DNA from 2 places in the Microcoleus sp. F4-D5 genome. Region 2 is predicted to be linked to the other one. Evidence: riboswitches for the same ligand, from Rfam matches in the RefSeq annotation. Region 2 holds a riboswitch; the other holds the start of a gene.
What was found. A riboswitch is a leader RNA that binds a small molecule or an ion and turns the genes downstream of it on or off. The one in region 2 is predicted to bind cobalamin.
Positions count from the first base shown of each region.

Region 1: it holds a riboswitch for cobalamin, as region 2 does, so the genes downstream of both, cobG (precorrin-3B synthase) here and QUA80_RS04605 (energy-coupling factor ABC transporter permease) in region 2, are expected to answer to the same signal.

Region 1 covers NZ_JAUBSX010000079.1:28,236-34,246, forward strand. The annotation lists gene cbiE (precorrin-6y C5,15-methyltransferase (decarboxylating) subunit CbiE) at 156-1,364, opposite strand; gene QUA80_RS27080 (GNAT family N-acetyltransferase) at 1,385-1,882, opposite strand; gene QUA80_RS27085 (hypothetical protein) at 2,050-2,454, opposite strand; adenosylcobalamin-variant (AdoCbl-variant) riboswitch at 2,667-2,746, shown strand; gene cobG (precorrin-3B synthase) at 2,789-4,324, shown strand; gene QUA80_RS27095 (precorrin-8X methylmutase) at 4,473-5,102, shown strand; gene QUA80_RS27100 (precorrin-2 C(20)-methyltransferase) at 5,099-5,809, shown strand.
Region 2 covers NZ_JAUBSX010000006.1:38,731-44,741, forward strand. The annotation lists gene QUA80_RS04585 (ABC transporter substrate-binding protein) at 1-637, opposite strand, end outside; gene QUA80_RS04590 (DUF2207 domain-containing protein) at 934-1,968, opposite strand; gene cbiQ (cobalt ECF transporter T component CbiQ) at 2,237-3,031, opposite strand; gene QUA80_RS04600 (energy-coupling factor ABC transporter substrate-binding protein) at 3,106-3,438, opposite strand; gene QUA80_RS04605 (energy-coupling factor ABC transporter permease) at 3,442-4,161, opposite strand; cobalamin riboswitch at 4,223-4,369, opposite strand; gene QUA80_RS04610 (Uma2 family endonuclease) at 4,544-5,326, shown strand; gene QUA80_RS04615 (FAD-dependent oxidoreductase) at 5,569-6,011, shown strand, end outside.

The DNA.
Region 1 (6,011 bases), on a different contig from region 2:
CTCTATTGCCTAGCCCGAATTTGGGCTTGTACCGTCTGCAAAGTTTTACGGGGTCTAGGAATCTTTTGAGGTATAGGTTCTCTTCAGTCACGATTACTTTGCAATTACTGGATAATATCTTTATTTTTGATATTATACTACTTTTATCACCATTTTTACCTCTTAACTACCACCCACTGTATAATCGGTGCAAGCGGCTTCCAACCGAGAAAAGAACCGATCGCCCCTACTCGCTGAATCCCAATTCTAATTAGTTCCCCGCCATAACGATCGTGCCACTGCAACACTTTAAGTTCGCTCTCAATAGTCACTGCATTAACAACTAATCGACCGCCATCACCTAAAGCATTCCAGCAAGTTTCCAGCACAGATTCTCTGGTGACACCGCCGCCGATGAAAATAGCATTCGGTTGAGGCAAATTTGTCAGGGCTTCCGGCGCTTCTCCCGCAACGATTTCGAGTTCGGGAACGCCAAAAATAGACGCATTTTCGGCGATGTATTGCAGCCGAGTTGGGTGGCGTTCGATCGCGATCGCCCTGCACCGAGGATGACTCCGCATCCATTCGATCGCGATCGAGCCACAACCCGCGCCCACATCCCAAAGCAACTCTCCCGGAACCGGTGCTAACGCTGACAGAGTAACGGCTCTAACCTCCCGCTTGGTAAGTTGTCCGTCGTGGCGATAAGCCGCATCCGGCAAACCCGCAGTTCGGGGGAGGATAAGAGTTTGTCGATCGGCTGCAACTGCGATCGCGATCGTGTTCAAATCCGCCAAATCCGCTGCATTCCAGGCTGCTGCTACCCCCTCGATCCGGCGTTCCGAGTCGCCTCCCATCCGCTCGAACACGGTCATCAAACTGCTGCCAAACCCCCGCTGTGTCAACAATTGGGCAACTTTTGCTGGCGTATGTCTGTCAGCGCTCAACACCAGCAAGCGCGCGCCGGAGGACAAAGCAAGGGCGATCGACGCGATCGGGCGATTTGTCAAACTGAAAGTCTCAACTTGGGCCAGCGGCCAACCCAAACGGGCGCAAGCAAGACTAAAAGCCGATGCTGCGGGAATCACAGTCATTTCGGAAATAGGAATTTTGCGCGACAGCGTGACGCCGATGCCGTGACACATCGGATCGCCGCTGGCTAGGACGCACACAAATTGTCCCCGGCGGCGGATGATTTCATCGACTGTTGTCTGCAAAGGCGAAGCCCAAACCAATTGTTCGCGGGTGTCGTCGGTTGGTAGCATTGCTAGGTGACGGGCACCGCCGACAACGACTTGAGATCGAGAGAGTAGAGAACGGGCGATCGCACTTAATCCCGAAAGTCCGTCTTCGCCAATCCCCACCACCGAAAGCCATTTGTGCATTGAATCCTTACTGCTAATTACTACTTATCGATTCTCAAGAATAATATCGGATTTCCATTCATAATTCTTTCTTCTACTTGCCTCATTCCGAGTCTTTCTGCGACTTTAAGCGACTCAATGTTTGGGCGATCGCAGCTTGCGACAACATACTCAAAGCCAAGTTCATCAAAACAATACTCTATTATTTTGGTTGCAGCTTCAGTAGCGTAGCCTTTTTTAGTTGCTGTTGGCAGCAATGCGTAAAGTAACTGGGGCTGTTCTTCTTCAAAAAAATACCACAAACCCACAAATCCAATCACTTCTTGCTCGGTGTTGGTCTCGATAAACCACAAACCGAATTTATTTTCTTCAAACAGCTTTTTGTTTTCGGCAAGCATTTCTTCAACCTTTTGTAGCGACCAGATTTCGCCGTCGCACAGATATCTCCTCACATAGGCATCGATAAAAATTCTATGAAGCGTGTTGAGGTCGCTCTCCACAATCGGTTTCAAAACCAATCTCTGAGTTTCAAGTATCATGCGGATTATTTTTCTCAGGTTCAATAACGATCGCACCTATCAATATTAGTCCGGGACGCACGGCCGGTCATAAACCTGGTTTTTCGACAATACTTGGTTATCGCGCACAGATAAGGCAAAAAACCCGGTTTATGCAGGTTTTGCGTAAGTCTAATTAACAAACAGTGCTAAACCACCGTAATCACTGGATAGTTGTAACTTTCCTTGACTACCAAACCATCTTTCCAATAGCCGATCGAGATTTGGTTGCTTTTGGAATCAATGATTTGACCTTCAACTTTAACGGTGTAATCATTGTACCAATTGGAAATTACTACAAAATCATAATTTTTGTCGGCTGAAACAGCGATGTCTTGACTAATTAATTTTGATTCTCGAAACTCAACTAACATTTCTTGAAAAAAGATTTCTCTTCCTTGGCGGCAGTTTTCTTTGCCGCTAGTAATTGTACCATCTCCTTCAATCATCACAGTGTCATCCGAGTAGTATTTTTCCAAAGCTACTGATGTTTGGAATGTCTCAACAAGGTGATTGATCTCTGCGAGTTTGATTTGCAATTCTTCAATTGTCATAAATAAATAAATAACGCGATCGCAGGTTTTACAGCCGAAGTTAGAAGTCGCGCACTCTTAGAGTGATTTTGACTTAGATTATATATTATAAAAAATTATTCAGGAATCAGCAAGACAATCAAACGAATTTCCTCCCTAAAAGGCGAGCTCGCCCGGAGATTTGTTAAGAAACTCGATCGATCTGGCTGATGCCGATCGACTTGTGATAGATTTCTTAAACCTGAAAGCGGGAAAGTCCGGTGCAATTCCGGCGCTGTGCCGCAACTGTCAAAGTCAGAATGCCGATTTCAGGAGTTTACTTTAGATTCCCTGCGTCGCACGGGGAGGAGTTTCTTTGTTAGCTTTGAGTGAATTGCCGACTTGTCCGGGTTTATTTTACGGTTCCCGCGCCCGAGACGGAATATTATCGAGAATGCGGATTCCGGGGGGAATTTTAAACGCGCAGCAGTGTCGGACGATCGCCGATTTGGTCGATCGATACAGTACCGGTTGTTTGCAAGTAACGAATCGGGCGAATTTGCAAATCCGAGACTTGAATTCGCCAGTTTCTGATGAAGTTTGGCAAGATTTGCTGGAATTGGGATTGGCATCTCGCCGCGTTGAAGTTGACCCGATTCGCAATATTATGGCAAGTCCGACAGCAGGGATCGATCGCCAGCAGTTACTCGATACTCGCCCGCTAGTGAAAGCTTGGGATGATTACCTGCAAACGCATCCCGAATTGTCGGAACTTTCGCCTAAGTTCAGTATTGGCTTTGACGGCGGGGAAGCAGTTTCGATCCGCGATTTACGCAACGATATTGTATTAGCTGCTGAAGGGCGTTCAACCCAATCAGAAATCGTTTTTCGGCTGCATTTAAACAGCGACACACGAATTTTAATCCAAGAATCGCAATGTATTTCAGTATTAGCCGCCCTCGCTAGCGCCTATCTTGAATACACAAAAAATAAGCCTCGAATTGATGGTAAAAAACCGCGTTTGCGTCACCTGCTGGCAGATTGGGGCGCTGAAACTTATCTAGAAAAGGTACAGCATAATTTACCATTTTTATTGCAATTCACATCTTGCAAGTTTCCCAAAAACAGGCAAGATGCCTGTTCCACCAAGAGTGAATTTGCTTGTGGGGTGGGCATCTTGCCCGCCCGATCGATCGCCTCATCTGAAAAATCCCTCCCCCATCACCAACATCTCGGCATTTACCCTCAGCAACAGTCCGGTTTCTCCTACATGGGAATTGCACTGCCCCTAGGTAAGCTAGAATCAAAACAACTGCGGAATTTGGCAAATTTAGCCCAAAATCTAGCCAGCGGTACCCTGAGACTTACGCCGTGGCAAAATCTGTTGATTTCTGATATCCCCAACTCCCAGCTTTTTGAGGTAAAAGAGCAAGTTGCCGATTTGGGATTGCACTCATCCCCAACTCGCCTAGATTCGTGCTTGGTGGCTTGTGCCGGCAGCAGCGGCTGTGCGTCGGCGGCGACAGATACTCAAACTCACGCCTTAGCAATGGCGAGGGATTTAGCGCAAAAATTGACGATCGACCTGCCGATCAACATTCATTTCAGCGGTTGCCAAAAGTCTTGCGCCCAGCACCGGCCAATTGATATCACGCTGCTGGGAATTCAGATTGAGCGAGGAGACGAGATAATCGAAGGTTACAACATTTATGCGGGTAGAAAAGATTTACCCTTCGGGCGGCAAATTTTCCAGAGGGTGAGTGCGGTCGAGATGCCCGGTGCGATCGAGCTTTTGTTGAAGGTATATCAGCGGTTTCGAGAGCCTTTGGAGTCATTTGGTGAGTTTGTCGATCGGCTGGCGATCGACCAATTACAGGAGTTATTGAACACCGAAAATGGGAATTTAAACTGAAAAAAGATTCCATTGAAACTGACAAATTTTAATCATTTGTCTTTCTATATCTCTTGATAATTCTTCATTCGCGCCCTTTCCATCTTCGCGGTTTATTCAAAAAATCTATTTCACAAATCCAACAAAATTCCCATAACAGTTTTAAACAATGATTGACTACATTCGAGACGGAACAGAAATCTACATCAAATCCTTTGCCACAATTCGATCCGAAACAGATTTGTCAACCTTGCCGCCCGATTTAGAATCGGTAGCCGTGCGACTAATTCACAGTTGCGGCATGACCGATATAGTTACAGATTTAGCAGCTTCGCCCGGGGCCGCAACCTGCGGACGCCAAGCCCTCTCAGCAGGTGCGCCTATCCTGTGCGATGCCCGGATGGTGGCCGAAGGCATCACTCGCAAACGCCTTCCCGCTGACAATCAGGTGATTTGCACCCTCTGGCATTCCGAAATCCCGGAGTTGGCGCGGCAAATGGGAAATACTCGATCGGCTGCAGCTGTGGATTTGTGGCTGGACAACTTGCAGGGTGCAGTTGTGGCCATAGGCAATGCCCCGACAGCTTTGTTCCGACTGCTGGAAATGCTGGATGCCGGAGCACCCAAACCGGCTTTAATTCTGGGTTTCCCGGTAGGATTTGTCGGGGCTGCCGAATCCAAAGCCGAACTGGCAGCCAACAGTCGGGGAGTGCCATTTATTACGCTGCACGGGCGGCGCGGTGGCAGTGCAATGGCAACGGCTGCCGTGAATGCGTTAGCGAAAAAGGATGAATTATGACTGAGGCTACTGGTAAATTGTACGGTTTGGGTATTGGCCCTGGCGATCCAGAGTTGATTACTTTGAAAGCTTATCGGATTTTGCAATCGGTGCCGGTGATTGCCTATCCGGCGATGGAAAATGGTAAGGTGCTGGCGCGGGCGATCGTCGCAGATTATCTGCGCCCGGAGCAAATTGAGATTCCGATGCCGTTGCCTTTTAGTCCGACGCGATCGTCTCAACCTTATTACGATCTTGCTGCGGAGAAAATTGCCGCACATCTGAGGGAGGGACAGGATGTGGCGGTGCTGTGTGAGGGCGAACCTTTTCTCTACGGCTCGTTTATGTATCTATTCAACCGTTTGTCGGCGACATTTACCACTGAAGTTGTGCCGGGAATTTCTTCGACAATGGCGAGTGCGGCCGCGTTGGGAGTGCCGCTGACTTATCGTAACGATGTGTTAAGTATTATGCCTGCGACGCTGGATGCTGAGGTTTTGCGCGATCGGCTGGCGGTTGTTGATGCTGCTGTGATTATTAAGCTGGGCCGGCACTTTGCGAAAGTTCGGGACGTGCTAATTGAGTTGGGACAGTTCGATCGAGCACTGTATATAGAACGCGCAACTATGCCGAATCAGCGAATTCGGGCGATCGTAGATGTCGAACCCGCTGAAGTTCCCTATTGGGCCCTCATTATGATACCTAGCCAGCAAAAGTCTGTATCTTAATATTTCCATGCCTGAAGGCGACAAGCTTCCAGGCTTTCCCTACTTTTTTGTGCATTCTTACCTCTTTATCCAGTTTTCTTCATGTTGATAACTTAAGCTTATAAGTTATATCAGTAAATCAGTTGTTAAAATACTTTACAAACTTTAGAATATGCTTTACATTTATTTACATGGCGGAACACAAAGCCGTCGCGAACATTGA
Region 2 (6,011 bases):
AGATCGGAGCAGCTTCGAGAGATGCGTTGCTAGCATTGTGTCCAATTACTGCTAGTATACTCGGATCTTTTGTCAATGTCTTTGCAGCTTCTCTGACCACTTCTGGACTGTTGTCATCGTTAACAATTTCTACTTGCAGTTTGGCACCGTTGATGCCACCGCTAGTATTGATTTCATCTTGAGCTTGGGCAACACCTCGGAGGATTTCTTGGGCAACATTGGGGTTGCTACCAATGGGGACGCTGACAGCAATTTTTAAGGAAGAACCATTGCTGGCTCGGGCATTATTCAAATAGATAATCGTTTCCGGGTCGTTGCGATTTTTTTGCAGCGATGCCTGAAAATATTGGGCGGCAGCTTGGTAATTTCCCTCAGCAAAAGCTTGAACTCCTGCTTGTTTGTCAGGTGTTGCGTAGGATGTCAGCAATATCTGATTTCCTAAACTGATACGATTGGCGATCGCTCCGGGTGCGATCGTTGTCGGTGTCGGTGTAGTAGATGTAGATGTAGGTGTATTTGAAGTTTTGGCATTCAATAAACTGGGAAGGAACTTGTATGCGCCAAACCCAATTAAGCCGATGGCAATAATAAAAACAATGGGCGGCGGACTGTTTTTTTTGTTAGTATCTTGATACATAATTTTTTCTCGGTATTTTGATACTGTAATTATTCATGCAACTACTGTTCGCGTCAATTCATATAATTCATTAATTAAGTTCATAAAAGTCATATTTGTAATAGCTGTTGCAGGAAGTGCGATCGCCCTGATGCAAATCCTGCCCGCTAAACTAACGAGAATACGAGAATTATCAACAATATTCCTGGAGGCGCGGGTGCTCAGAAACCGGGTTTTTTGCGAGAATACTTGGTTACAACCCCCAAATTGAGTAAAAACCCGGTTTCTTTGCTTGTGATGCGTAAGTCTCGTTGATATTAACCGCCGCCACCGCCACCGCCGCCACCGCCACCGCCGCCACCGCCGCCACCGCCACCGCCACCGCCACCGCCACCGCTGTCATTGCTAATGACTGGAATTATTGCTTCGTACTCGTTATGGTAAGAGCAGCTTCCGCAGTGGTGGGTAACTTGCTGCTTTCCTGAACGGCTAGTAGTTGCAGGAATCAAAACTTTATAAGTTCGTTTAAGCTGGAACTTTTTACACTCAGGGCAGCGTCGATTTGCAATGGATGTGATAATTCCTAAAGCTGGAAAAAGTCCGAAAAACATTAGAAAAAAAATGGCTCCGGGGTCTAGGAAAAAGCCTTGTTCTCCCGAAGAAGATTGAGCTTGGTTGCCAGTTTGTTGCCAACTAGGTTGAGGTATATTCAAAATTTGCTGAGGAAATGCGATTTGTACTTCTAATTCTTGTTCGGGTGGAATAGGCTGACTTGCCACAAACTCAAATGTTTTAGGATCTACTTGACGCGGAACTGCGGCTGTACCAAAATTCGTAAACGAGAGAACTTGACCTGACAAAGCTTCTGGTAATTTCACCGTAACTTTTCCCGTATTAATCGGAGCTTTGCGACCCGCTGCAATAGCTTTCCAATAAACTAGAGTATTCTCACCATGTAGCTGCAATCCGCCTATCACGCGATATTTGATGACAAAAGTATGTGATTCTGGCGCTTTTAATCGATGTTGCCAACGAATCCAAAGTTCATTGTTTTCAATCCCCGTACTACTCGGAATTATTTGATTATTTTCTTGAACGGTGACATCTTTAATTTCATCTACCTTACCTAGAGGAATATAGCGATATCGTTCAGTGTTGTAGTCGGCTGTGAACACATATTTTTGGGTTTCGGTAACTAACATATCTCCGTTCGTCTGAACGTCGATTGTGACGTTGATGTTATCCCAGTAAAACGGTAGTTGTTGGGCTGCTGCATGAGTGACTGTGACCATAAATACGGTCAAGGAGGTCATTAAGAAATAAAGTATTTTTTTGAAGTGCCGTTTGTTCATAATGTAATTTCCCTACATAACAGCTATTGATGACAATTATTCAATAGGTTTATTGTAAGGTCAATTCATAAAAATCATTACTTTAGTTCATAAAAGTCATATTGATAAAATGAAGATTGGGATGGTTTGCTTCTAGCTTGGAAGGGCTAGAAGCCCATCTCACAATTCATTTAGAATTGCTAAGGTGGTGCACCTCTAATTTTGACAGTCCTGTTTCTTGAAACCATGAGTGGGGTGGGCTTCTAGCCCGCCCCAAAGTTTAATTAGATTAAAATACAACACCTAACAAAGTTAAAACTGTACACCCAAACACGGCTTCCAAGGTATATCTTCGCGAAGGTTTGTAAGGGTAAGAATTCCAAACGCGCAGTTCTCCATTAAAGCCGCGCGACGCTAAACTCAGCGAGACTTGACGGTAGTTTTCCAAAGTTCGCTGAAGCAATTGCCCGATTAAAATACCTAAACTGTGCATTCCCAGCTTCCAAGTGCGGTAGCCGCAGCGCGAGTTTTGAGCAATCCAAAGTTCATCGGCGATCGCCAATAAGCTAAAAATAAACCGATACATTAGTAATAGCAGTTCTGTGACTAACTCTGGACAGCGTAATTGTCTGAGAATTTGCAAGATTTCGGTAAATGGCACCGTCAAGAGGATGAAATACATACAGCTTGTCGATGCGAAGGCGCGGGCAAACAGCAAGCTCACTTGGTATATCCCAGAGCGGCTCACATAGAGATAAAAAGTGCCGGTGCTAATGCCCCAACCTTGCCAAATATCCCACCCAATTGCCGGGATACGATCGCCCGCAACCGCACCCATCGCCAAAGCAGGCAAACTTGTCAGCAAAAACATCAATGGTAGCGACAGCAACCGCAAATACAGTTTCCCCGGAATACCCGCATAGACGACGATCCAGACGGCCAACCAAAGGGCGATCGACAATTGGACGATCGCCCCAGAAACTAGAGACAGAATTAAAAGGGCGATCGCAAAGGATAACTTGTGAGATGGCGGCAACCCCCGCAAGCGATTTGTATAAGCCAGACTATCAATCTGATGGTTCATTCCAAAGTCTTTCAGTCCGCGCAGGCGGACTTTGTATGTGTAGAAGCGAATTCTATTCGCCGTTTATTCGCCATTTATTCCGACGGCGATTCATCATCAGATTTATGAGATTCCGTGCGCCCCTTGTACAGCCCGATCGCGTAGCCAATTACGCCAGCCCCTAGCGCCGCTTGAGTCGCAAACAGCAAACTTTCAATTTCTCCGCTAGCAGGCTCAAAAAAGTGGTTAAACCAAGGTTGATAGTCCGGTTGAATTTCCGCAATCGCTTTCTCAGCTTCCCCATCCGCTCCGCCGTATTCACCCCGGACAAAAACTAGGGGAATAACGGCAAGCGCGATGACAGCAATTACCAACATCCAATTTTGTTGTGAAGTAGCTTGCTGATTTCTTGTGTTTTTTTGACTCACGGCTTATGACTCCTGTCTCAATAATTTCAAAGTTTCCAACTCCTGCTTCCCGTAAGAATGCAGCCAATTCCAGACTAATACAGTCAGCAATCCCTCACTGATTGCTAGGGGTACTTGAGTGATAGCAAAGATGCCAACAAACTTGAGAAACGAAGCCATAAAACCGCCGCTTGCTGCCGGAAAAGCTAACGCTAATTGAATCGAAGTCACCACATAAGTCAGTAAATCTGCCAAAGCCGCCGCACAAAAAATTGCCGCCCGCTGGTTGCCAGTTCGCAACAGCAATTGATAGATAAAATACGCGGCAAACGGGCCGACAATCGCCATCGAAAACATATTCGCTCCCAGCGTTGTCAAGCCACCGTGCGCTAACAGTAACGTTTGAAACAACAGGACTAAAGCCCCCAGTACCGCCATCACCGAAGGGCCGAACAAAATTGCACCCAAACCCGTACCCGTCGGGTGAGAACAACTGCCCGTTACCGAGGGAATTTTTAAAGCAGAAAGCACAAAAGTAAACGCACCCGCCAAAGCAAGCAATAGTTTAAGTTCCGGGTGTTCTTTTGTAATGCGAGCAATCGATCGCAAACCTACTGCAAAAAAAGGCAACGCCACCATCCACCAAAACGCAGCCCACTGCACCGGCAAAAAACCTTCCGAAATGTGCATAGCTGCGGCGGGCGTTGCCGATCCCAGGACAATATAACAACTCAAGCCAGCCATCAATCCCAAGCTGACCAATTTCCGATTTCTGGCCTTCACGCTGAACCTCGCAGATGAGACTATGTAAATTAACACATCGGCGGGCATCCTGACTCAGAAAGCGACATGACTCTCATTACAGTTGCGGGACAGCGCCGGACTTGCACCGAACTTTCCCCGTTTCCTCTAACGGCTGCTCCCCATTAGAACCGACTGGTTAGACATAGTTTAGTCGATCGCGTAAGTCTCAGCAAATATTTTACAAAAATTCATTCAGATTAACTCTGTCAAAATTACCTATCATATTTTCTTCTTTTCCTTCGCGTCTTCGCGATTCGTTCAATCAATACTATCGCCAAACAAATCAACGGTATAATATTAATGAGTTTTGAGGAAAGCCGCAATGTTACAGTACAACTTGCCCAGGCACTGGCCCTCAGCCGATGAACTACCAGACTCTGATGAAACGCCTGTGGATAACGAACTGCAAGAACTAATACCGGGGTTGTTAAAAGCAATATTGCTGATACTTTGGGCAGAACGCATGGACTGGTTTTTTGGCATAGATATGGGTATCTATTATCACCCCGATCAACCTGCCATTGTGCCAGATGCTTTCTTGAGTTTAGGTGTAGAAAGGTTTTACGATGAAGAATTGCGTCCCAGTTACGTGCTGTGGGATGAAAATGTTTTGCCGACTTTTGTGCTGGAAGTAGTTTCCCCAACTTATCGCAAGGAATACAGCACAAAGTTGGAGGAATATCAAGCTTTAGGCGTACTTTATTACGTGATTTATTCTTCCCGCCGCCGCCGTAAACCCCGTTTGGAAGTACACAAGTTAGTCAATGGGAAGTACGAGTTGCAGCCAGGAAATCCAGTTTGGATGCCAGAAATTGGTTTGGGGATTGGTTGTGAAAGGGGAAGTTATTCTGGGGTGACAAGGGAGTGGTTGTATTGGTATGATGCCGGTGGAAAACGTTATCTGACTCCTGAAGAACAGGTGAAAGAATCAGCGCAGCGCGCCCAACAGGAATCGCAGCGCGCCCAACAGGAATCGCAGCGCGCCCAACAGGAAGCCCAGCGCGCCCAACAGGAATCGCAGCGCGCCGATCGATTGGCCCAACGTTCCGATCGACTAGCTCAGCGACTGCGGGAGTTGGGGATAGATCCTGATAATCTAAGCTGATGGCAATCAAGAGCACCAGACTGACGGACTCTAGACGCTGAGAAACCGAGTTTTTAAACCGAGATCGATCGTCCTCAACGAAAAATTTTCTGGAAAAAACCCGGTTGCCGCATCCAGGAATATGTGAATATTTATCGCAAAACTCAGGAAAAATGCAGCTAGATGTGGAAAAAACAGAGAGTTTGACGGAAAACATTGAGATGCAGCTCGAAAAAATGACAATCAGCAGAGGTTATTAAACAATGGTCATGGATCTGCGTTATTACGATGTCATCGGCTTTGGTGATGAAGTTCCAGGAGTTCTCGCTGTTATCTCGGCGGCCAGAGAATATCGTCGCCGCACAAAGCGTTATCCGCGAGTTCTGCTGATGTCTAAAGGAAGCTTGCAAGAAGGAATTGGCGGGCATTTGGTAAGAGGCGGCCTTGCTTATTTAGATAGAAGCCAGATTAGTGAAGAACTTCAAAAATCTTTAAATTTAGATATCTTTGGTTCACCGGCGGCAATCTATAAAGAGTTCCTGCAAAAATCCGGTGTCAGCGCAATTGCACTTGACCCCCGCAAAGCCAGTGCAGCGCTGAAAGAAATGCTGTTACAAGCTGGAGTCGATATCCTCAGCAAAGTAGAAATTCAATCAGTCAATAAAGAAGGTCAGAAAATTGCCAGTATAACCACATCTAAAGGCAT